One region of the Pelorhabdus rhamnosifermentans genome, then DNA from elsewhere that is predicted to be linked to it. Evidence: riboswitches for the same ligand, from Rfam matches in the RefSeq annotation. Region 1 holds a riboswitch; each other region holds the start of a gene.
The links. A riboswitch is a leader RNA that binds a small molecule or an ion and turns the genes downstream of it on or off. The one in region 1 is predicted to bind cobalamin.
Positions count from the first base shown of each region.

Region 2: it holds a riboswitch for cobalamin, as region 1 does, so the genes downstream of both, Ga0466249_RS06645 (acetyl-CoA hydrolase/transferase C-terminal domain-containing protein) here and Ga0466249_RS14310 (nicotinate-nucleotide--dimethylbenzimidazole phosphoribosyltransferase) in region 1, are expected to answer to the same signal.
Region 3: it holds a riboswitch for cobalamin, as region 1 does, so the genes downstream of both, Ga0466249_RS06755 (TonB-dependent receptor plug domain-containing protein) here and Ga0466249_RS14310 (nicotinate-nucleotide--dimethylbenzimidazole phosphoribosyltransferase) in region 1, are expected to answer to the same signal.

Region 1 is NZ_JAHGVE010000011.1:76,227-84,509, reverse strand. Features, by position in the region: gene Ga0466249_RS14345 (propanediol/glycerol family dehydratase large subunit) at 1-186, opposite strand, end outside; gene pduB (propanediol utilization microcompartment protein PduB) at 208-1,011, opposite strand; gene eutM (ethanolamine utilization microcompartment protein EutM) at 1,038-1,316, opposite strand; gene Ga0466249_RS14330 (EutP/PduV family microcompartment system protein) at 1,306-1,740, opposite strand; gene eutS (ethanolamine utilization microcompartment protein EutS) at 1,754-2,095, opposite strand; gene Ga0466249_RS14320 (response regulator transcription factor) at 2,377-3,993, opposite strand; gene Ga0466249_RS14315 (sensor histidine kinase) at 4,017-5,228, opposite strand; gene Ga0466249_RS14310 (nicotinate-nucleotide--dimethylbenzimidazole phosphoribosyltransferase) at 5,349-6,383, opposite strand; cobalamin riboswitch at 6,491-6,687, opposite strand; gene cobS (adenosylcobinamide-GDP ribazoletransferase) at 6,798-7,553, opposite strand; gene serA (phosphoglycerate dehydrogenase) at 7,846-8,283, opposite strand, start outside.
Region 2 is NZ_JAHGVE010000004.1:107,513-115,795, reverse strand. Features, by position in the region: gene Ga0466249_RS06650 (aldehyde dehydrogenase family protein) at 60-1,433, opposite strand; gene Ga0466249_RS06645 (acetyl-CoA hydrolase/transferase C-terminal domain-containing protein) at 1,468-1,647, opposite strand; cobalamin riboswitch at 1,977-2,157, opposite strand; partial or broken gene Ga0466249_RS06640 (Glu/Leu/Phe/Val family dehydrogenase) at 2,302-2,985, shown strand; gene Ga0466249_RS06635 (LysR family transcriptional regulator) at 3,058-3,909, opposite strand; gene Ga0466249_RS06630 (hypothetical protein) at 4,061-4,234, shown strand; gene Ga0466249_RS06625 (DMT family transporter) at 4,231-5,202, shown strand; gene Ga0466249_RS06620 (hypothetical protein) at 5,289-5,441, shown strand; gene hslO (Hsp33 family molecular chaperone HslO) at 5,752-6,627, opposite strand; gene yfcE (phosphodiesterase) at 6,620-7,177, opposite strand; gene ribH (6,7-dimethyl-8-ribityllumazine synthase) at 7,216-7,683, opposite strand; gene Ga0466249_RS06600 (bifunctional 3,4-dihydroxy-2-butanone-4-phosphate synthase/GTP cyclohydrolase II) at 7,685-8,283, opposite strand, start outside.
Region 3 is NZ_JAHGVE010000004.1:135,319-143,601, forward strand. Features, by position in the region: gene Ga0466249_RS06740 (outer membrane protein assembly factor BamB family protein) at 1-126, shown strand, start outside; gene Ga0466249_RS06745 (TonB-dependent receptor plug domain-containing protein) at 192-2,153, shown strand; gene Ga0466249_RS06750 (hypothetical protein) at 2,350-2,685, shown strand; cobalamin riboswitch at 2,858-3,039, shown strand; gene Ga0466249_RS06755 (TonB-dependent receptor plug domain-containing protein) at 3,227-5,107, shown strand; gene cobO (cob(I)yrinic acid a,c-diamide adenosyltransferase) at 5,177-5,707, shown strand; gene Ga0466249_RS06765 (SAM-dependent methyltransferase) at 6,365-7,531, opposite strand; gene Ga0466249_RS06770 (hypothetical protein) at 7,828-8,109, opposite strand.

The DNA of each region.
Region 1 (8,283 bases):
AAAGTCAAATTTTTCGCGGGGAATCCCATCCATTTCGGCAATCTTACCATTGACCACTTTGATGCTCGGTTTCGGATCATTCGGGCTCCCCATCGCCATAAGGCCTACTTCCGGCCATTCCACTACAAAACCATCCTGATTAACAGGACGCGCTGCCAAAGCTTCAAAACGTTTCGATTTTTTCATGTTGTCTCCCCTCCTTGCTACTTAAATATAAGGTGTTGTTGTCGACGGAGCAGGCCCGCCTAGTGCTTCCAGTAGTTTTTTCCCTGTATCTTTCGCAGCAAGTACGGCTTGACGCACGGCACCGGAATCACCTGTAACCATAATAATAACTTCGTTAGAATAACTTGTTCCGCCACCAGGGCTCGCATAGCCAACTAATTCGACATTAGCTGTCTTCACTGCCACATCCGCCATGAGTACGCCAATAGCTGCTGGAGCACCAACAACTAAACCAAATGCCTTGCCAATCGGACCATTAAAAGCTTTATTCACTGCATAACTGGCACGAGCGGTATATTGCAGTTCAATATGACCGGCATCATTACCATAAACATCGCCCATCGTCCGATCTAGTTCTTTTAGTGCCACTTCAATAGCTCTCCGGGCATCTGATACTTCTTCAGCACCAAACAAGATCAAGCAACCATGTCCGGCGCCGCCTTTCGTATCACGGGCTAATTCAATCGTAATAATTTCTGTATTCGTAGCCTTGACGGCCTCGTCAGCAGCCAGAATATGAGGGCCGGCACCAGTACGGCCACCTAATATGCCGATCGAACGGAATTTTGGATCAATTTTCATGATGTCATGCAGCATAGGATCCACATTGGCAATAACTAGACCAATCGTATCGCCAATAGCAGTTCCCACAAATTCAGTTAGTCCAGGATTCGCAAAACTTGCTCCTGACGTTATCGCTTGCTCTTGTTCCACCTTGGCAGGTTCCTGACTTTCCATCCGTTTCTTAATTTCATCCATCACTTTGTCAATTAATTGTTCTTGCATTTATCCTGTCACCTCCATATTAATGCCTACTTTACCTTGGGAAGAATTTTTTCTACATCCGTATGCGGACGTGGAATCACATGAACAGATACAATTTCACCCACCCTTTGGGCGGCGGCAGCACCCGCTTCTGTGGCTGCTTTAATTGCGCCAACATCACCGCGTACCATGACTGTCACCAAACCTGAGCCAATTTTCTCATAGCCAATTAAAATGACATTTGCTGCCTTAACCATGGCATCAGCTGCTTCAATGGCCCCCACTAACCCACGCGTTTCAACCATTCCTAGCGCTTCACTCATTATGTACACCTCCTTTCATCAAGTAATCCATGAATACATCAATACCTTCCCTTGTATGGGCTGAAACAAAAAAAATCGGATCTTTGACCCCCACTTGAAATAACCGATTGCGAGCCTTCTCCCTTTCTGCGCCAAGTGCATCAATTTTTGTTACTACTCCAACAACCTTTCGCGTAAATATCCCAGCAAAACCAGGCGGAAGAGTAGTTTTTAAATCTGTTGCATCTTGCACAATAACGACAATCGAAGATTCCACAGCAGTAATCAGTAGTGCCGAATAAAATCGTGGAATTTGCGCATATTCACCTGGCGTATCAATGGCACCATCTGTGAAAATAATACTTTGTGTTTTCTGTACCTTTTGGCAATCATTCTGTAATACATGAATCAGCGACGTTTTCCCGGCCCCTACGGCACCAACAAACATAACCTTCTCCATATCAGGATTTCGTCAACTTTGGACCTGTAAACCCCAAGCCATCACGAAGAACATGAATAATCTGACTGAGGGCTGCCTCAACAGCAGCTACATTCCCTGTAATAACGAGGGAACCTGTAAAACGATCCATAAAACCAATTTGAACATCGGCCGTTTTCGTCGCAATATCTGCCGCAATAATGGCTGCCTCACAGGGTGTAATCGTTAGAATGCCAATGGCTGAACTTGTCACAAGTCCAAGTTTTTCACACAAATCCCGTTTTGGATTGGCAATAAGATGGGCTAGCGTCAACTGTTTACCTGGTACATATTCTTGAACGACGCGTGGTTTTTCTGTTGCCATGATCTTTCCTCGCAATCTTCAAAATAGTTTTACAAAAGTATATTTACTCTTTTCATCTCTTCTACCTTGCTTAAATATTGCTGAGGCATCAAAGATATTTGCTGCTATTTTGACGATCTATTCATCCACGAATAATAAAAAAACAAGCTAACAGGATTTTTTTGTTCATCTATGTAATTTTTTTTACAAATAAAAATGACCAGACAAAGATTGTAGTGTTACAATCTCCGTTTGGTCATTTTTATAATAGATAACATCCTATCAATGAGATAATCTCGCTTTTACTTAGGCTTATTTATTCCCTGTCGATACTGATTGGGTGTCAACCCTGTTGTCTGGCGAAAAACGCGGCTAAAATAACTAGCATCTTGATAGCCCACTTCCGAAGCAATGCGTACTGCTGTAAAATCAGGATTCTGCAACAACTTTTTTGCTTTATCCATACGTACTTGTGTAAGAAAATCAACAAAATTATAGCCTTTTTCCTGTTTAAATAAACGACTAAAATAAAAGGGACTTAAATGGACAGTCTGAGCCACGTCTTCCAAAGAAATATTCTTATGACAATGATGAACAATATAATCACAAGCTTGATTAATCACCCTAAGATTCGTACTCACACGATTATCCAACATATTATCCATAAAATGATCGAGCGCCTCAAATAACCAATGTTCCACTTGCCCTTTCGTGTTACAAGCAGTCAATTGATCAATACAAGTAAAATTAAGCAACGTAAGCTGATCTAAATTTGCGCCTCCCTCTACAGCGGAGCGGGATAATACAATGAGAAGTTCCAATACGCAAGCCTTTACTGTCTCAATACTAGCCTTACTAGCAAAAATACCATTGAGCAATTCATGGAGGGTCTCCTTCGCTTGTTCTCGGTCACCGCACCGCACCTTATCAAGAACAGCCCTCTCATACCGGAAGGGATAATTAAAGGGACTGGCATTAACATAAGGCACATCCTTAATATGAATAATTTGACCGTCTCCAAGATAAAACCTTTGCCGTTCGGCACGCCGAGCTTCCAAATAAGACTTATGAAGCTCGCGTGGGTCCTCATAATAATTGCCAATGCCAATGGTAACGCCAATATTCATCTCAAGCCGAATACTTTCTTTAATGGTAACAGCTATCTCCTGAACGGAATTTTCAATTTCTTCGGACCTATCTTCGTTGGCGAACCCTAGCAAAACAATGACATTATCACTGCCAAAAGGTGTAACTAACGCATTCTTGCCAGTAACTTGACAAATATGCTGATAAACTTTTTGTTTCATTAATTGCTTTTCAAGCTCCGTGTCCTGACAAGTAAGTTGCTTAAAATTGTCAATATCCACGATAAGAGCTACACCAGGATCAAAAGTAAGACCTAAAAAACGCGAACGTTGCTGTAAGTGATCAAGCTCTGTAATAGAACCAGAAATCAGATCATAGACAAAAGACATTTGGATAAAAGGGAGAGCCGATTCTACACTTTTGCGCAATTCCTCTTCTTCAGCTTGTTTGACTCGAATTCCAGCAATTCTTTTTTCGATTACCGCCATGGCGCTCACAATACCAGCGGGTCTAACAGGCTTTAACAGATACTCCACAGCGCCAATCGTAAGGGCCTCCCTGGCATAAGTAAACTCATCAAAAGCCGTAAGCATAACAATATGCGAATCAGGCAAAACCGTTCGAATGCGCTTGGCAGCTTCTAAACCATTCATTCCAGGCATACGAATATCCATTAACACAATATCCGGCTTTTCATCAATTACCATATGAACCGTGCTGATTCCATCACCCGCTTCACCGATAATTTGAATGTTAGGACAATTTTTTTCAATAATTAGCCGTAATGCCTGTCTTTCTAGTTGTTCATCATCTGCTATAAATAGTGTAACCATAACGTTTCTCCCAAAATATCCGCCTAATCCGAACAGTAGGGAAGCCGAATCGCAATACGAGTGCCTTCTCCTAACTTACTGTCCAGTGTAAGACCATAATCATTACCAAAATAATGTTGAATACGTTTATGAACATTGATAACACCAAGACCTGTTGTTTGACCATGCGTTTTCGTACGTTTTTCAGATTGAAAAATGGCATGAATCATATCTTCCGACATCCCCACTCCTGAATCGATTACATAAAGCATCATAGAATTACCGACAATCTCGCCGGTAATTTCAACTGTCCCTCCATCTAACTTAGCTTCCAATCCATGAATAATGGCATTTTCAATAAGCGGTTGAAGAGTAAGAGCTGGAATCTCTGCCTTCATCAGCTGTGAATCTACATGGATAACTGTTTGAATCCGTTCACCAAAACGCATTTTTTGAATCGTCAAATAGTCTGTAATGGACTTTAATTCTTGTTCTAAAGGACGCAGTACATCGATGTCCCGCAAATTATTGCGGAGTAAATCAGCTAAAGCAAATACCACTTCTTGCGTCCGTCCTGCACCTTCCAATAAAGCTAACCGTGCAATGGTGTTGAGTGTATTAAATAAAAAATGCGGATTGATTTGTGACTGCAAAGCTTTTAACTCTGTTGCGCGCAATAGGGCCTCTAAGTTCGCCTTCGATTGCAATTCATCCACTAACTGCTTACCGACAATATTGGCAACACCTATTTCAACAATATAATTAGACATAATATAAATAAGATCGGCAGCCGCCTTTATCCGGTTTTCCGGCACAATCGGTACAATATCATAAAATTTTGATAATAGCTGTCTGTCAAGCTCTAAATTTTCCGTACGACGAAACATTTCCGCTTTGGCATCAGCATTCTTGTTATCCAAAACCACTTGGCCAGCAAGAAATGCCCCAATATACTCATTTTGCACAATAATAGGAGCTGCCAAATCCGTTAATCCGCTATGGCAGAGATAAACACAAGGCTTTTGATTTTGCCTGCCGCCCCAGTCGTCACAATTAACACAGCGGGCCAATCCCTGTGGTTCAGATCGTATATAAGAACAAAAACAGGTAAAATTACTCGGACGTGTAACTGGATTGCCCTCGCGATCCACAATGACTGCGCCAAAACCCGTTGCTTCGGAAAATTTATCCTGTATCTCCTGCAAGACCTGAGTGTTGACAATTTCACCTAAAACAAATGGATGACTTGTTTGCATTCGTCGCCCTCCCTTGAAAAAGCAATACAGAAAAGTCTTACTATTTCTTATAGAGATATTAGCTAGAATGCAATTTTTTCCCTGCTAATAGCAATATTCTACCAAACGGTAGCAATTTTTTTACATGGCCACATCTTGTGCAGGCAAGGGCTCACTATAAACAAAATCAGAATATCTTGCCATGTTATGCAAAGTATATAACATAGTTTTTAAAATCGAAACCATAAGCACGGCCCCTGTCCCTTCGCCTAGTGCCAAATTGGCATGCAAGACAACATCTTCCGCTAATATATTGCCAAGCATTAAACAATAGGCCATACCTGGTTCTCTTGAAATATGGGAAGGGATAGCATAACCATCAAGCTCATGATTAAGGCGAAACGCGCAGGTATAAGCAACAGCTGCAATAAAGCCATCTATTACAAATGGAATATGTAATTTTGCACATTCCAGCATACCAGAACACATGGCAACAATGTCAAATCCACCGACACAACGTAAAATATCTTGTACTGTGTGCAATTTTTCTTTATGAAGTTCCACCCCCTTGGCAACAACAAGGCGTTTGCGTTTTAAAATCTCATTATTATTTAAGCCCGCTCCATAACCCACAATAAATTCCGGCGGCATCCCGGTGAGAGCATGAAGCACGGCAGAAGATGTTGTTGTATTACCAATCCCCATTTCACCAAAAGAAAGCAAATTCGACTTTTTTTCTAAAACAGCATGACGCACTCGTTCCTGACCGATCTCCCAAGCTCGTTGAAACTCCGTCTCTGTCATGGCCTCTTCTTTCATAAAATTTTTAGTGCCTAAGGCTACCTTCCGATCCAGACCTGACTTTCGGTCGGTATGAATCCCCACATCCACTACTTCATAGGGAATCTGGTTAGCCTGGCAAAAGCAACTAATCGTCGCCCGACCCTCGGCCATATTCTTTGCTTGTAAATAAGTAATTTCCGCTGTAGTATTGCCTACGCCTTCTTCTACAACACCATTATCTGCAGCAAAAATAATATGAAAGGGCCGAATTTCCAAATCAATTTTTCCCCAGGCTAACAGCACTTTTTTTATCTGTTTTTCCAAAGTTCCTAAGCTACTGGGCGGCTTTGCCGCCCCATCAATAAAATCATTGACTGTTTTTTCGAAATCCATCTGAATTCCTCCTCAATGTGTTTTAGGAAGCAATAAAAAAATACCAAACCAAAAAGGCTAGGTATTTTTAAGACCCTCTCCTTCTGGCACTACTCCTTACGCGGGAGTACATGGCAGCTGTACAGGCAGGTCTCCTGGCTTACGGATCATCAAACCTTCTTAGCCTTCCCGTTCTCCCGGTGGCATAAAAAGAAGTTTCTCCCCGATTACAGTGGCGCGACCGCGTCGTTTCAAGATATAATATCTTGTCCGACTTCCCTATTCTCCTCTCAAGTCGAGAGGCACCCATACAGTGGCACTTTATTCAATTCAATTATCACACTTTTTCTACATACGTAACCATTCTCCTACCTGTTTTAGCTAGCTTAGCAAAATATTAAAGAACATAGTAAAAAAAATCCCATACTCCTCATATCATGAACAAGTAAATACGAACAAAACAGCAAGCTCTGTTAGTTCATTGACAGCACCATAAATGTCCCCTGTTAATCCTTCCAGCCGCTTATTCACATATTCGGCAAAAATATACGCAAAAATAAGACCAAATAGACTACTAAGAAGAGCTAATCTGCCTAATAAAGCGAGTATGACTCCAGCACATAATCCAGCAATATACAAGGTTCTGCGATCAGCATGATAAGAAAAGCTCTTGCCCAACCCTTCACGCCGTGCATAGGGAAACAAGGTAACAGCCATAACAATTGCCAACCGCCCGACAATGGGCATAACTAAAAAAGCCAAGGCTAATAAAGAAGAATCCATATCCAAGATAAAGGAATATTTCATAAGCGCGAACAAACAAAAAGCAATAACACCGAAAGAACCAACACGGCTATCTTTCATAATCTCCAGTATCCGTTCGCGGGAACGTCCAGAAAAAATTCCATCCATCGTATCCATAAAGCCATCGCAATGCAAAGCGCCTGTTAACAGTATTTCAATCAAAATCAGGCTGCATGCCATAACATGTGAAGGAATTTTGCCACTCCCAAGCAACTGTAATCCATAGATTATTCCTGATAATAGCAGCCCAATGAGACAGCCAATAATAGGAAAAAATTTAACACTACGGCGAAAACTATCTTGAGAACAATCGACTTGCGTAACGAGACGAATACGTGTTAAAAACTGCAACCCTGTAATAAAATCGTTGAACAACTGCTGGAACAATTGCTTTCGCCTCCTTGACAGACTCTCATTACTAGATAGATTCATGAAAGAAACCAAACACTCCTGCTTGTTATTTTAAACAAGCAAGTTTTTACCACACACAGCCAAAATAGTCATAGGTCTTACAAAAAAATCTTGCATTAATTGCGTTTCGTAACCACCATTAATACTAAGGGTTGTACCTGTAATATGACTAGAACGCGCTTACAGAAGAAAAAAAACGCGACTTGCCTGTCATCAGACAAATAACGTTTTTCCTCTTTTATTTTATTTATTTTTTAATTGTAATTTCTTAAATTTTCACCAAGTGAACTTTCAACACACCTTCTACACCGCTGATAAATTGCAGAACATCAACTGACACATCAGAATCAATTGCCAAAACCATCATGGCCCGTTTTTCCTGATCATTAATCCCCAGCTGCATCGTCGCAATGTTTACCTTACTCACACCAAGGATCGTACCAATTTGACCCACAATGCCTGGCTTATCAATATTTTCAGCCACAAGCATATAAGGACGGGGCGTTAAATCGAAAGTAAAACCATTGATCTCTACAATTCTCATTTCACCCTTGCCAAAGATGGTACCGCTAATAGTAAAGGTTTTATTCTTCGAAATAACCTTCATTTGAATCAATGTCAAATAACTTTCAACAGTAGATTTTTTACTTTCCGTTACAGTAACGCCCCGATTTTTCGCAATAAGGCTGGCATTTACATAATTCAC
Region 2 (8,283 bases), on a different contig from region 1:
GATTACTGATGAATCTGAGGTCTTACCTGAAGCCTCTGCATCATCAAGCTCCTCCTCTGTTATGAATAGAGCGACCAAATTTCGTCATCCGTAGGAACCTTGGCATCTTTATTGAAATAGCCAATACGCGATATGTTAATTAAGTGAGTGTAAGTCAGGTTTTCTGAAATACTGTTATTGCCCCATGAACCGCAGCCTAAAGTTGTACTAGGATTGAACCCATTATAAAAACTACCTCCGGTATTAGTAGCAGAAGACTGATTAATCGTCAGACGACTAAATGGAAGCGCCAAACCGGCCTGAATAATGTGTTCCTTATTGTTGGAATGCACGACAGCTGTATGACCAGCACCTTCATACACTAAATTTGTTTTCGCAATATCAAGAGCATCTTCAAATTTCTCATACGCAAAGGTAACCATAACAGGACACATTTTTTCCCGGCAAAGAATATCGGCACTGCCCTTGCCTTTGGCTTTTAAAATAATGACTTTGGCCCCTTCAGGTACAGGTACTCCCGCGAGATTGGCAATAAATTGAACAGACTGTCCGACAATTTTTTTGTTAATGCTTCCATCTATAAACATGGCTTGTCTAAATTTATCCACTATCGCTTCATCGTCAAAATAGCAAGCACCATTTTTCACAAACAATCTCATAATCTCAGCATGTTTTTCAGCCGGTGCAATAATACATTGCTCACATGTACAAAGGATGCCATTATCAAATTTTCTACCAGCAATAATATCCTTCACAGCCTGGTTATCATCATAATCTCGGTCCATAATAACCTGAACATTACCAGGACCCACACCATAAGAAGGTTTTCCGCTTGAATAGGCCGATTTCACCATGCCAGTACCGCCTGTAGCCACAACGACATCGACGGATTGCATTAATTCCTGCGTCTTTTCGATACTCGGTTCTTCAATAATCTGAATCAAATTTTCTGGAGCACCCAATTTTTTCAATTCAACATTGATGAGTTGTATCATGTGAGTGGAGCATTTTTTCGATCTTGGATGAGGTGCAACAATAATCGTATCACGCCCTTTAACAGCAAACATGGCATTGCACATGGACGTAACAATTGGATTCGTCGTCGGAGTAATCGCACCAATAACACCCTTCGGTTTTGCCACATATACAAGGCCTTTTTCTGGTTCTTCTTTAATGATACCAACAGATTTTTTCCCTTTCAAACTATTCCAGACTGTTCGTGAATTGCCTTTACATTTGTCTATCTTGTCTTTATAAACGCCCATTCTCGTTTCATCTACCGTTTCACGGGCTAACATCTCGGCATTGTCATAAACGACTTTGCCTATGACACGAACCAATTGATCGACTTGTACTTGTGTGTAACCCGCCAGAATTTGTTGAGCAATTTTTGATTTGTTAATTATTTCACTTACTGAGTACTGTTTATCCATGTTTTTCTTATTCCTCCCACTATCTAATTTTGTCTTAAATCAAGTCTTGCTCTGTTGCCTGGGCTAATAAGGATGACCGAAAATCAGGATGACTCACGGCAATTAAAGCCTTGGCTCGCTCTCGCAGGCATTTGCCTCGTAAATCGGCAATACCAGTCACAATATACTGCACCTCATTACGGGATGTCGTCACAGCTACCCTTGTATCATGCATCTACTCTGATAACTAGCTAGGTCTCCAACCATTCAAAATAAATCCTCTCCTTTTTGTTATTTGCTTACCATTAAACAAAATTCTTGATTATATAGATCCCTAAGCTAGACAATGAAAGTATCAACGTGAAAGGGTAAGAGCTTCCATATCTTCCTCATTATCGCTCAGGTAAAGAAAAAATATTATAAAAAAAACATCTTCCGGCCATCAAACCAGGAGATGTTTTTAATATCTAAAAAATATAAATCCCAGTATCAACGATACTGGGATAAAATCAATACAATAAAAAAGCTATCGTACAAATCTCCTCCCCATCTCTCGCAGGTCAAACGGTGACTGTTAAATAGGCAGTTCTCTTGGCTCTGGATCATCACGACTCAAACCTGCCAAGAATTTAGCGTCTTAGTGACATTTCTGAGTTTGCTTCCCATTACAGTGGCGGGACCGCGCCGATATTTCACCGGACTTCCCTATTAAGCCCCTAAGGGCACCTATTCATCTATGAAATTTTATCAAATTAATATTTATTACCATTTATTGTAACACAAATAAATCTATCCGTCAAAAAAATTTAACCATGAAAGCAGTTGTGTCGTAACAGGAAAGCCTTGGGAACTAGGTGGTTCACTGGGAAGAACATAAGCGACTGGACGAGGCGTGATGTTATCGGCATTGAGTACATTAGAAAAGCTAGGATTAAAAACACAAGACATGACGGTTGCCGTACAAGGTTTTGGCAATGTTGGCAGTATGGGAGCCAAGTTACTGCAAGAGCAAGGATTTAAAATTGTTGCTCTTGGTGATGCTTTTGTCTCCTTATATAAAAAAGATGGAATTAATGTCAAAGCCGCCATCGAATATGCGAATAACAATAAAAAATCACTCCGAGGCTACACCGAAGAAGACCTGCAAAGCATATCCAATAAAGATTTACTGGCTCTTAATGTGGACATTTTATTTTTAGCAGCCTTAGAAAATCAGTTAAGAAAAAATAATGCCAATAATGTCCGTGCTAAAATTGTCGTCGAGGGTGCCAACGGTCCAACGAGCAAAGATGCCGATAAGATTCTAGAAAATAAAGGAATCATTATCGTTCCGGATATTTTAGCCAATGCCGGCGGCGTCGTTGTCTCTTATTTTGAATGGGTTCAAAACGGACAATCTTTTATGTGGGACGAACAATATGTAACTACCACGCTGAAAAGAATTATGAAAAAAGCCTTTACAGATGTATGGAATGTTCATATTGAAAAGAAAGTTCCCTTAAGAATGGCGGCTTATATGGTAGCACTCAATCGGATTGTTCAAGCAAAAAAACTTCGTTGTATTTTCCACTAATAGAACACACCCATTTTATAGAATAAAACACGGTATAAAGAGGAGTGAATTCACTCCCCTTTATTTTTTTATCTACAACATAGAAATAAAATTTTTAGCAGCAGAAGAAATGGTATGATTTTTTTTCCAAATAACCGCACTCGTAACAGCAACACCAGGATTAATAATTTCTTTAAAATCCAATGAGAATTTGGCCAAAAGATTTTTAGTCGAACTCGGTATTAAAGCAATCCCAATTCCTGCATTTGCCCAAAATAGCAATGGCATAATATCATCACTAAGACAGAAGATATAAGGATCAAAACCAGCCTGTTGACAATACTCTCGAATCATAGGTTCATCGCGTCGAAGCATCATCAATGGCCGATCACTCAGTTCTTTTAAACAAATCGTCTTTGAATCATTACTGCCTATTTCCAGTGCAGCAGCCACCAATGTTTGATCAGGTAAAGCAACATAATCATATCGACTCACGTCATGGGGAAACCGCACGATACCCAATTCGATAATATTCAAATTTAGTAATTCTAACAATTTCTTTGTCTCACGATGCCATAACTGAAAGGTAATACTAGGAAAATCGAGATGAAATTTTTGGATTTTATTAAGTAAATAAGATTCCGCTGTAGAAATTGTACCTATCTTTAAATGGCCTTTCACCCCCTCTTTCACTTCTTGTAATTCATTCATTGTTAATTTGACTAATTCCACCATTTGTTCTGCTCGATCACGCAAGGCCTTACCTGCCTCTGTTAGTCGAATATTTCTGTTACCTCTTTCAAGTAATTGAATCCCCAGTTCTCTTTCCAGTAATTGAATTTGTTGACTGAGGGGAGGTTGCGTAATATGAAGCCTTTGAGCAGCCTTCGTAATTTGGCCTTCTTCAGCAACAACCAGAAAATATTTCAATTGTCTAATGTCCATGTCAAACCACCTGATCCATTCTCTGCTATATGATAGGCGAATATCAAATAGTCAAAATAAATATTTTTAATATCGTTTCAGTATTGCTATAATCACTGTTGAAAGATGTCGACATCTTCAAAAAATCTTTTCACCTAAGGAGTGCTTATTCATGAATGTGCCACAAAATAATATTTTAAAAAAACAACCGATTGAAAAACATTTAGAAAAGCCATTAAAAAAGCCTGCACAATCTGTAAAACAAAATAAAATTGAATTTCCCCCTGTTAACTATCCCCCTGTATTAACCAATCGTTGGGGAGACACGGATATGATGGTTGAATGATGTCCAAAGCCTCTATTTATATTGTTGCTTCGGCAATCATATTTAGCACCATGGAAATTGCAGGCAAACTCCTTGCAACAGATATCAATCCCTTACAATTAACTTTCTTACGATTTTTTATTGGAGCACTCGTATTACTTCCTTCAACAATTCAAATTATGATTCATAAGCAGATTAAACTAACCAGAACAGACTTAGGTTATTTTTTTCTAACCGGATTTCTCGGCATTGTGATTAGCATGTCTTTTTTTCAACTGGCCCTCATCTTTACCCCGGCCTCCACTGTAGCAGTTATCTTTAGTACCAACCCCATATTCATGATTCCATTAGCTTATTTTCTTTTAAAAGAAAAGCCCACCAAAAATACGATCATCTCTTTGATATTCAGTATCATCGGCCTCGCTTGTATCTTAAATCCCTTCAGTATCAGTACAGATTACAAAGGGATTCTATTATCCATCTTATCGGCAATAACATTTTCGCTCTATTGTGTAATAGGGAAAATGAAATTTGCCAAGTATGGCAGTCTTGTTATGAATTGTCTCACCTTTTTAGCAGGCGATCTGATCTTATTTCTATTGATCTATCTGTCCAATCTTTCACCTTGGATTCGCATGAATGAAAATACCCCATTTGAATTTTTAGCTCATATTTCCTTCTGGAAGGGCATAACTTATAGCAATCTTGCTGTTCTGCTGTATTTAGGAGTGATTGTAACCGGATTTGGATATCTGCTTTATTTTCTCGCTATTGATGTAACCTCTGCCACAACAGCCTCCATTATATTTTTTATTAAACCAGCACTCGCACCTTTGCTCGCCTTAATCATCTTAAAGGAAAATATCGCCTTTCACACAGGTATCGGCATATTACTCATACTCATTAGTTCCTATAGTACTTTGCAATCTATTATACGCCCCACCAATCATTCAACTGTATCCACAATGAAAATATCACATCAACATTAAACAATGCAAAAAAAACCGACTTATTTGATAAAAAACCATCTCTTGGAAAAAAAACTTATTATAGCTTTCGGAAGGGAATGAGTATCATGACGAATGGATATTTTTGTGGTGAATATGATGAATTCACACGTAACGAAGATGGAAAAAAGGATAATAAGATAACGTTTGATGATAAACTGGTCTTTGGTGTTTATGTATTATTTTTATTTGTATTTTTAGCTATATTATGGTGCCGCTGAAAGAATTTTAAATATAGAAAACATCTCTTGACTGATATATCAAGAGATGTTTTTTATATCTAAAATATAAATCTCGGCGGGACTGCGCCGGTATTTCACCGGACTTTCCTATTAAGCTCTTAAGGGCACCTATTTCCATCTATATGAAATTCTATTGGATTCATACATTTTCTTGCTATTTATTGTAACATAAGTAAATTGATCCGTCAAAAGTAAATGGCAACAGCCACGGATACGTTCATCAATCTCTTGCTGCATACAATAAGCAATACTCTGTGCCACTCTTTCCATATAGCTGATTCTTATAAACTTACATCTGCTTCAAAAGAGCCGTGAGTTCCTCACGGTTCAACTGATACTTCTCCCCACAAAAATGACAAACTAGTTCAGCTTCACCGATTTCAATCAGTTCATTAAGCTCTTTCGTGCCTGTACTAATCAAGGCTTTTTCTACCCTATCGCGTGAACAGGTGCACTGAAACGCAAGCGGCTGCTCAGCGTGATAGCGAATTTCAAGTCCCTGACAAGCCGCCTCAATCAAACTTTTGGCTGACTGACTTTCTTGAATCAGCGTCGTCACAGCCGATAGTTTTGTAAGATTGGATTCAACTACAGCCAAATCAGACGGATCCGCATCAGGCAAGGCTTGTAAAATAAATCCACCGGCAGCGCTTACGGAAAGATCCGGTTCAACAAGTACGCCCAATCCGACACTCGATGGAGTTTGCTCCGACGTATATAAATATTGCGTAATGTCTTCAGCAATTTCGCCCGAAACAAGCGCTGAGCTGCCAGTAAAGGGCTGTTTCAGCTTGGTGAAACGCGTCACAAATACATTGCCTTGTCCTACAGCCTTGCTTACATCAAGCTTGCCAGCTGCATTAAGCGGTAAATCAAGATGCGGTTCACCTACCATACCACGCACGGTTCCCTGTGCAGTCGTATCAGCAATAATTTCACCTAGCGGCCCATCGCCAACAATCCGAACCGTTAATAATTCTGCTGTTTTTAAATTTGCCGCTAACAACAACGCCGCCGTCATTGTCCGTCCTAATGCGGCACTTGCAACAGGATAGCAGTCATGGCGCCGCCTAGCTTCCTCAACAAGTTTCGTAGTCACAGCCGCATAAATGCGGATACCGTTGCCTGCTGTGGCAGTAATGAGATGGTCAGACGGGTCAGCCATAGATTTCCTCCTTAAGAACTTCGCCATTGTCAATCGCAATGAGCTGAATTTTGTGATCAACTAAGAAAGCCATGGTTCCCCTGTTATCTGGACGCTTAGACATGGCAGGCGACCCAGGATTTAAGAGAATTACACCTTCCGTCTTTTTCAGCACAGGCACATGCGTATGACCGCTAATAAATAAATTGGCATGATAGCGTTTGGCGAGCTTCACCTTTTCCTCATCAGACAATGTATGACCATGCTGAACAACAATCTGAAAGTCTCCCTGCTGCAAAAAAATCAGCGGCGCATAAAGAGGCCAGTCTAGCACCATACTATCTACCTCTGCATCACAATTCCCTTGTACAGCATAAAAAGGCACTGGAAGCTTATTCAACGCGGCACTTAATACTTTGGGCTGATACTCAGCAGGAATGTCATTCCGCGGCCCATGATAAAGCACATCACCAGCATGAATAATACTATCAATATTTTTCATATGCTCTCGATACATGATTTCCCACGTCTGAGCACAGCCGTGCGTATCACTGACAACGGCTATTTTCATAAAAATCACCCTTTATTTCCCTGGTAATATTTGTATTTTTAATCTATGTTTTTCAATAGATTAGCCATCTCAATAGCTGACATTGCAGCGTCAAATCCTTTATTTCCTGCTTTTGTGCCACCGCGTTCAATAGCCTGTTCAATGTTTTCTGTTGTCAGCACACCAAAAATCGTCGGTACGCCTGTTTCAAGACCCACATGAGCGATGCCTTTGGAAACTTCACTGCAAACATAATCATAATGCGAAGTGCTGCCACGAATGACTGTTCCTAAACAAATAACGGCATCATACTTTCCGCTTTTTGCTAATTTCTGTGCAATAATAGGAATTTCAAAAGCACCGGGTACCCAAATAGTATCAATATCTTCTTCTGCCGCGTCGTGCCGAAGCAATCCATCCATCGCTCCAGTTAACAGCTTTCCTGTAATAAACTCATTGAACCGTGCAACAATGACGGCAAAACGCAATCCTTTGGCAGTTAATTTTCCCTCATAAACATGTGACATTTTATTTTACCTCCTCATATTGTTTCAGTAAATGGCCGAGTTTGGCTTTTTTCACCGATAAATACCGATTATTAAATTTGTTTGCCCGAATTTCCAGTGGTACGCGTTGACTGATTTTGAGTCCATAGCCTTCCAGTCCCGCCCGTTTCCGCGGATTATTTGTTAATAGACGAATGCTTGTTAATCCAAGGTCAGCCAAAATTTGGGCTCCAATGCCATATTCGCGAAGATCCGCGGCAAAACCAAGTAATTCATTGGCTTCGACTGTGTCTTTTCCGCCATCTTGCAAAGCATAGGCACGAATTTTATTTGCTAAACCAATGCCACGACCTTCTTGACGCATATACAGTACAACGCCCTCTCCTTCAGCTTCAATGCGCTTCATAGCCGTAATAAGCTGATCACCACAATCGCAGCGCAGCGATCCAAATACATCGCCTGTGAGACATTCAGAGTGGACACGGACAAGTACATCCTTCTTGCCTGCTACATCCCCTTTAACGAGTGCAACATGACACAAATTATCCAAATCGTTTTCATAAGCCACTAAATGGAACTGACCATATTTTGTTGGCATATTCGCTTCCGCCGCCTTGTGAA
Region 3 (8,283 bases), on a different contig from region 1:
GGGCCTTGCGTGGGTGTGGCGATAAGTTCGGACGGCCGCTGTGTCGCCGGGGTGGAAGCGCCGCTTCAACTTGATGACGGGCAGGTGATTGGTGAATATAAGCTGATTATGTTGGAGAAAAAATAATTGTAATGTGATTTTTTATAAATACAGATGAATGATAGGATAGAAATAAGGGGGACTATTTAAATATGGTTATTACTAAAACGAATAAAAACCGAGTAAAAATACAACTTACTGCAATGGCTTTGAGCACAGCTCTATTATCAGGTACAGCGAGTGCTGATACAGTAAAAACCAGTAATGCACCAGATGATAAGTTAGATCCAGTTCTTGTAACGGCGCAACGTTATGAAAAACGTGATGTGGACACACCAGCAACGACCAGTGTTTATTCAGGCGAAAAATTACAGGAGACTGGAGCGAAAAATGTTCTCGAAGCATTAAAATTAACGGAGGGTTTCGTTTATTCTGGTTATGGCGCTTCAGGGGCTTCTCAGGGTACAATGACAAGTAAAGTGATTATGCGAGGCGTATATAGCGGTACCTTGGTATTGATTAATGGTACACCGATCAATATAAGAGGTTTATATAATTTAGAAGATATTCCTTTGGAAAATGTAGAACGTGTTGAAATTGTCAGAGGAGGGGGTTCTGTACTCTATGGCAGCGAGGCTACCGGCGGAGTCATTAATATTATTACGAAAAAAGAACGGCAAAATTCCATTACGGTGTCAGAGGGGAATTACGGTCAACAGGACTATGATTTAAATCTACAGATGGGTAAATTAGGCATGGGCTATAATTATGAAAAATGGGGTAATGCGGGTAAAGCCTCTTCTTATGTAACAAGCGGCAAAGAAATGTATAATATTTTTGCTGGTTTAGAACGCAATAATTATTCATTTAATTATAATTTCGATACAGCATTATCCTTATTGTACGATCATAGTGATTCAAAGTCCCGGTATAATTATTGTTTTGGCGAAGGGTATGCAAGTAATTTGGCAGATAAAACCCGATATACTCGAAATTATTACGATAACAAGAATTTAGTGCAGTTACAGTATCATCAGGATCATGTAAAAGGTACCGTGTACTATAATGATAAAAATCTTGAAACATTGGGCGTCGATAGTTATTCTTCCGCAGGCAGTATCAAAAATTATCCACAATATACCGATACGGAGGAAAAAAACCGAACTTATGGCTTGGATTTACAACAAGATTGGCAGATTAATGCGAATAAGTTATTACTTGGTCTTACCTATCAAAATGAGTATTATTTGCCGAATGTCAGTAAAAGTTTAAATTATGAACGGAATAATTATTCGGTCTATGGTCAGTGGGAGCAGCCTTTTAATGACGTCAACACGATGATACTCAGTGGGCGTGAGACTTGGACCGGCGGCGCGCCGAATGATAAAAATTATGATAACTTTAGTTCCCAAGGTCAATTTATTCATAAAATTAACGAAAACGAAAGTATTTATACCAGTGCGGGTCAATCGTTTAAAATGCCAACTTTTAGCCAAATTTATGGCAGTAGCAGTAGTTTAATGGTGGGGAATCCCAACGTGAAACCGCAGACAGGAATGCACTATGAAGTAGGCTGGAAGAAAAACAGTGATCATCATCAATGGCGGGTAGCTTTATTTAATTATTATATTAAAGACAATATCACTTCTCAAAATATCACGACAACAGACCAATATCAATATACCAATGAAGACTTGAAAAATACCGGAATTGAGCTAAGTTGTAATATTGAAGGAACTGACGGCTGGAGTTATAACTGGGGTGTCACTTATGGTAATCCACAGTCCAAAACAACGGCTAAACCCTATTGGGACAGGACCTATGGCCGCTGGCAAGTTAATAGTGGCGTAACCTATCAAAAAGATAAGTGGCGTGCCACTCTTACGGAAAGTTATTTAGCTGACCGTGTTATGACACCGAGTTCGGCTGCTTCCTATGGTCAGAAGCCTTATCTTATGACGAGTTTCAATGTTGATTACGAGATAGATAAAAAACAGGACATCTTCTTCACAGCAAATAATGTCTTAGACCGTGATGATGTCATTTCGCATCAAAGCTCGGAATATTATTACACGCCATTTAATTATAGTTTAGGTTATAAAGCAAAATTTTAATGAGTCATAATCCGGTAAAAATGGGTTAAGATTTTTAACTCAAAGGTGTTGTAGAACGCTATGACTTTTCCGCTTTTGGCCTAGTAGTAGCTGAAAATATCGTTGATAATATTATTTTTAGGAGTAAATCTAGGTAAATAATGAATGATAAAGTGGTATATAAGAAATACTTTTATAAGAAAGAAGGAATTAATTCATGTCAAATTCATTTTCTTTTTCAGTTCCTGAAGAGATTAAAAATAATCCGGATTTAGCTTCGAATCTTATCGATACAGTTCCGCTGACGCCCTTAACGGAACGTATTGTCAAAAATCAGCCTCACTTGATATCGAAACTAGAAAAATTAAAATCATTGATGGGAGAACAAGCATTTACTCAATGCATGGAACGATTAGCTTCGCTGAAATTAATCGACAACACTTTATGGCTAACAACTAATTATCAAATGGATCGATCCATATTGGAACGCAATCATCTGTTACAGTTAAAACAGGCTTTTGACGTGAAATACGTACGCATCATTTGTATATGAATTTTTGGTTCATGAATTTATGCAGCTTTCCTTGGAAGAATGGGCACGAAAAGTACAGCAACAGCAACAGACATTGCAAATTGCAGGCTCAAAAAAGTGGATAAGGCAGGTATAGCTTGATTCTTTTTCCATGAAGTGCTAGAATATTTATGTAATTATATTATTTTGAAAATTTTATAATGATCAAATAGGTGCCCGAAAGGGCTTAAAAGGGAAGTCCGGTAACACGCCGGCGCGGTCCCGCCACTGTAATGGGGAGAAACCCAAGGTTTACCACTGAGACAAGCTGTCTTGGGAAGGTTTGGGCAAACAATGATCCAGAGCCAGGAGAACTGCCTATTTCATAATCACCATTTGTACCCACGAGCGATGGGGAGGGGATACGCAGAGCGTTCTATTTGATTTTCCTTCCCGGCTATTTTGTAGCCGGGATTTAATTTTAAATGGATTTCTCAGAAACAGCCTTCCGATAGTTATGGATGGCTGTTTTATTTTTTCCCACAAGGTGATTATTTTGAAGAGTATTTGTTGAGGAGGAGAAATGATGCTAAAAAAAAGAACAATGAACAAAAAAAGCCATGCAATGCTATGTGCTCTCGTAAGTAGTGCCTTGCTATTGCCGGCAACAGGAATTGGGTATGCCGCAGAACAAAGCGATTATTCTTTTGATCAAGTAGTGGTTACGGCAACGAAAACACCTGTAAAACAGTTTGAAGCCAATGCGAACATTTCGGTGATTACAAGGGAACAAATCGAAACAAATCACTATCAGGATTTAACAGAAGCTTTACGTAGTGTGCCAGGAGTTGGGATTAATAATTATGGCAATGGTGTAGGTACGGCCTATTCGAACAGCGTTAGTATCAACGGTTCTAAAAATATTGTGGTTTTAATTGACGGTGTCCGGGTCAATGTGAATGGCAGTGGATTTCCTGCCGGATTAATTAATTCTATGGATAGCATTGAAAGAATTGAAGTGCTGAAAGGAGCTGCTTCGACTCTTTACGGTTCAGATGCGCAAGGCGGTGTTATCAATATTATTACCCGTAAAGCGGAAACGAATAAAACGACATTGACAATGTCCGGGGGAAGTTATGATAAAGAAAATTATTCCCTGTCTAATCAGGGAAAATCCGGTGATTATAGCTGGTTAATTACTAGTCAAAAGGACATTTCTGGAAATTATAAGGACGGACATGGTAATGAACTTCCGACTCATTTGAATGCGATTACTAATACCTTCAAACTGACCAAAAAAATCAATGATGCATCCGATATTACGATGAGTTACGATCAATATAAAGATAATTTCTTGTATTCCTATTATGGTCCGAACACAGGATCAGATGATAATTACAAGTGGAGAGTTAATTACAGGTATAAATTTTCAGATAATTCATCTAACTCTTTGACTTTTTATACGAATCGAAATAAGGTGAACACTTATTTTAATGGTGGTTATTCATGGCTGCTAGATACAAAGACAAGAGGAATTCAGGATCAGTATACGCAAAAGGTCGGTAAAGATCATGTGATAACAACCGGTTTTGATATTTATCAGGATGAGATGGTTCATTATAAAGATTCTTCTTCTTCGGCAGATAATAGCCCTATTAACGGGAAAACCATAACAGACCGGGCAGTATATTTACAGGATGAATGGAATTTATCTAATCAGTGGAAACTGACTTCTGGGATTCGCAATGATAACAATTCCAATTATGGAAATCATGCTACTCCCAGTTTCAACTTAGGATATACACAAGATGATCATACCAATTATTATATTGCTTATAAAGAATACTTTATTTCACCTAATTTTTATCAATTATATGATGGGGCACATGGAAATCCAAATTTAAAAGCAGAAACAGGCCATACAACAGAGGCAGGTGTGAATCATAAATTTGATGAGACCTTGACTGCGTCAGCACATATTTTTGAAACCAGTAGTAAAAACAAATTTAATGTTCCGTCGCCGTATGGTTCTGACCCGTATGAAAACATTGATAATGATATCATTCATGGCTGGGATGCACAATTGAATAAACAATGGTCAAAAGCATGGAGTACGTTTGTTGGGTATACACACCTTAAAGAGACGACAGTAAGCCAATATGCAAGTACACCCGGCGGTGTTTGGAATATCGGCGTAAATTATCAGCAGGATAAATGGGATGTTCATTTACAAGGCAATGACTATATAGGTGCACCTCAATATTTGCCGTGCAGTACCTATTGGGTATGGAATACGGCAATAAATTATCAGATGACCAAGGATACTAAAGCGTTCTTTAAAGTAAATAATTTATTCAATAAATACTATTCAGAATATACGGATGGATCTGGTCCTTATGGTGGTTGGTCCTATTATACGAGTCCAGGCCGCAATTATCAATGGGGCGTCCAGTATCAGTTTTAGATAAAATATTAAGTTCTTCTTTGTCGAATTTATGATGCTAGCAGTTTAAATGAAGGGAGAATAAAAGTGATGGAAAAGCATGGATTAGTCATTGTACATACGGGAAATGGTAAGGGGAAGACGACTGCTTCGCTTGGCATGGGGATGCGCGCCTGGGGACAAGGACTTAGGGTGTTAGTCATTCAATTTATCAAGGGCAATTGGATATATGGCGAATTGAAGGCTGCGGAACAACTAGGTCCTCGTTTTGTAATGCATCAGATGGGGGAAGGCTTTTTGAAAAATTCTTCAGATGATAAAATGTCAGTTCATCGTCAAGCAGCAGTTGAAGCACTAACAACAGCGAAAGCAGCGATTCAATCAAGCGAATGGGATATGATTATTCTTGATGAAATTAATTATGCTGTGAAGTTTGGCATTGTAGCGGTGGAAGATGTGTTGGAATTAATAGATCATAAGCCATCCTTGCTGCATTTGGTTTTGACTGGCAGAGACGCTAGGCCTCAGATAATTGAAAAGGCAGATTTGGTTACAGAAATGAAAGAAATCAAACATCCTTATAAGCAAGGTATTCAAGCGCAGCCAGGAATTGAATTTTAAATGAATTGTACTATATGACAAGAATATAACAAAATTGTCCCAAAAAGCAATTAGCGATTAATAGGAAATTTGAGTATTCCTTGAGAAAAAACCTTTCCGTGCTCCGGAAAGGTTTTTTCTTAAAGGTGCTGTAGAATGGTATGATTTTTCCGTTTTTGGCCTAGTAGTAGTTGAAAATATCCCTTGATAATATTATTCTTAGTAGTAATTTATAGGTAAATATGAATGAAAAATAGAATAGTGGTACATAAGAGATGCTTCTATTTTTTATAAGAAAGAACGAGGATTTATTCATGCCAAATCCGTTAAGGTTTACTATGCTACAGAAGTACGGACTGCGGATGGTATTCGGACGTTTTGCAAACTTGAACAAGGTATCGCTGAACTGATAAATTTTTTGCAGTAAAATTTATCAGCGAGATGTTGGTGCTTCGCAACTGATTCAGTCCCAATTTATTTATAAATGCATGAAGAAGCAAGAGTCCTGCATTCGTAGATAAATTGCCACCGTTGAACTTGATTTTGATTTGAATATTACTTGAATTTATTGGCATTGCATCGAATTTTGAAATTTACGTAAATTAAGGCCAATTTATAGAAAAGGCATCTCATTTTTATGGATCATACGATTTCAGATTATAAAGCGAAAGAGACTGATTAATCCTTATAAATATAGTCATAAGTTATCGGCAGTTTATTATTTAAGCCTTTTGTAAATACCAGTTGGTCAATATCTAGGCCGGATACCCGGAAGGCTGCTGCACAGCCGCGTAAATATAAGCTCCACATGCGAACAAAGCGTTCTCCATATTTAGACTTTACTTCGTCGATATGTTCTTTGAAGTTGTCAAACCAATGATCTAGTGTCAGAGCATAATGCAACCGTAAACTTTCCGTATGGAGCAGGTGAAAATCATATTCTGGTAATAGCCAAATTGTCTCACGCAGTGAAGGAACATAACCGCCTGGGAAAATGTATTTTCCCATCCAGGTATTCGGTGTTCCCTCAAACATGCCTGTTATCGTATGTAATAAGGACATTCCTCCCGGAACCAATAATTCATGTATTTTATTCATATATTTGGTCAGATTTTCTTTTCCTACATGTTCAAACATGCCGACACTGATAATCTTATCAAATTGCCACTTGTCAGCATTTAAATCTTGATAATTCATCAGTTCAACGTTTACTTGAGATTCTAATCCCAACTCTTTAATCCGCTGTTTTGTTTTTTTATATTGTTCCGTACTTAATGTAATGCCAGTAGCTTGCACATGATATTGTTGGGCGGCACGGATGATTACCCAGCCCCATCCACAGCCAATATCGAGTAATTTTTCACCCGGTTTCAGGTTTATTTTTTTGAGAATATGGTCAATTTTTTGTAACTGTGCTTGATATAGAGAATCTTTAGCAGTCTTAAAATAAGCACAAGAGTAGCTCATCGTCTTATCCAACCAAAGCGAGAAAAAGTCATTTCCTAAATCATAATGATGGTGAATATTTTCCCGCTGAATATGGGTATCTGAAGGAGTCATGAGCGGCTCCCTTTTTGGTTCTTGTGGTTGCGTATTAAGCGCAACAACGCGCAATATATCATCCATTGATCCTTCAAAATCAATGAGTCCGTCCATATAAGCTTCACCAAAAAATAACACCGCATCATCACTATGAAATTGTAGTGGCGGCTCTTTGTGAAAAATTATTTTAAAAGCAGGTGGCTCATTACCATAATTTTCTTGTTCACCATCCCAAAAAACGACTGAAAACCCCCCTTGATGCCACTTATTTAACAATAATTTTAAAGCAATTTTTTTAAACATTTTGTCATGATTCCTTTCATTTCACTCAAGATAAGTAAAATTACTCCCTTTATGTGAGAATTTGTTTGAAGAGATGTCGACATTTCTTCAAATGTAATTATAGCAATAACTCAACAATATTTAAAATATTTATTTCGGCTATCTGATATTTAATTATCGAATATCAGGAAATATAATGTACCCATAAAACCAGACCTGAATTATTCATGGCGAGTTAAAAACGCCACATTACGCTATCGCGTGCATACCAATAAAAAAGGCCATGAAATGAATCATAGCCTTAAATTTTTTTAATATTATTCAGCTTTTTGTAGGTCAATAAGGTCGCCCCAATTTTTAGCCGTAATCGTTTCAACGGCCCGTAAGGTTCGACGTATATCTTGAACATCTTTTTGAGTAACATCAATTGCTATTTTCAAATCGGTAAATCCAGATATCATTTTTTGTTCTAAATTTTTCTGTCCCTGCTCAAGATTTCTTTGCCCTTGCTCAATATTACTTTGTCCCTGTTTAAGATTTCCTAATCTTTGGCAGATATCTTTTTGTCCTGCCAAAATCTGTTTTAACAATTCTTCCATGCCGATCGCTCCCTTAAATTTATTTTAACATATGTGAATAAAAAAGACCATGAAATGAATTAGCTGTGGAAGAAATATTAAAGCAGATATATTGATTCTGAAAGAAATTTCCTCGCTCAATAAATTTTGAAAATTGCCTAGCAGGAGATAGGTAGCATTTGTCAAATATAATAA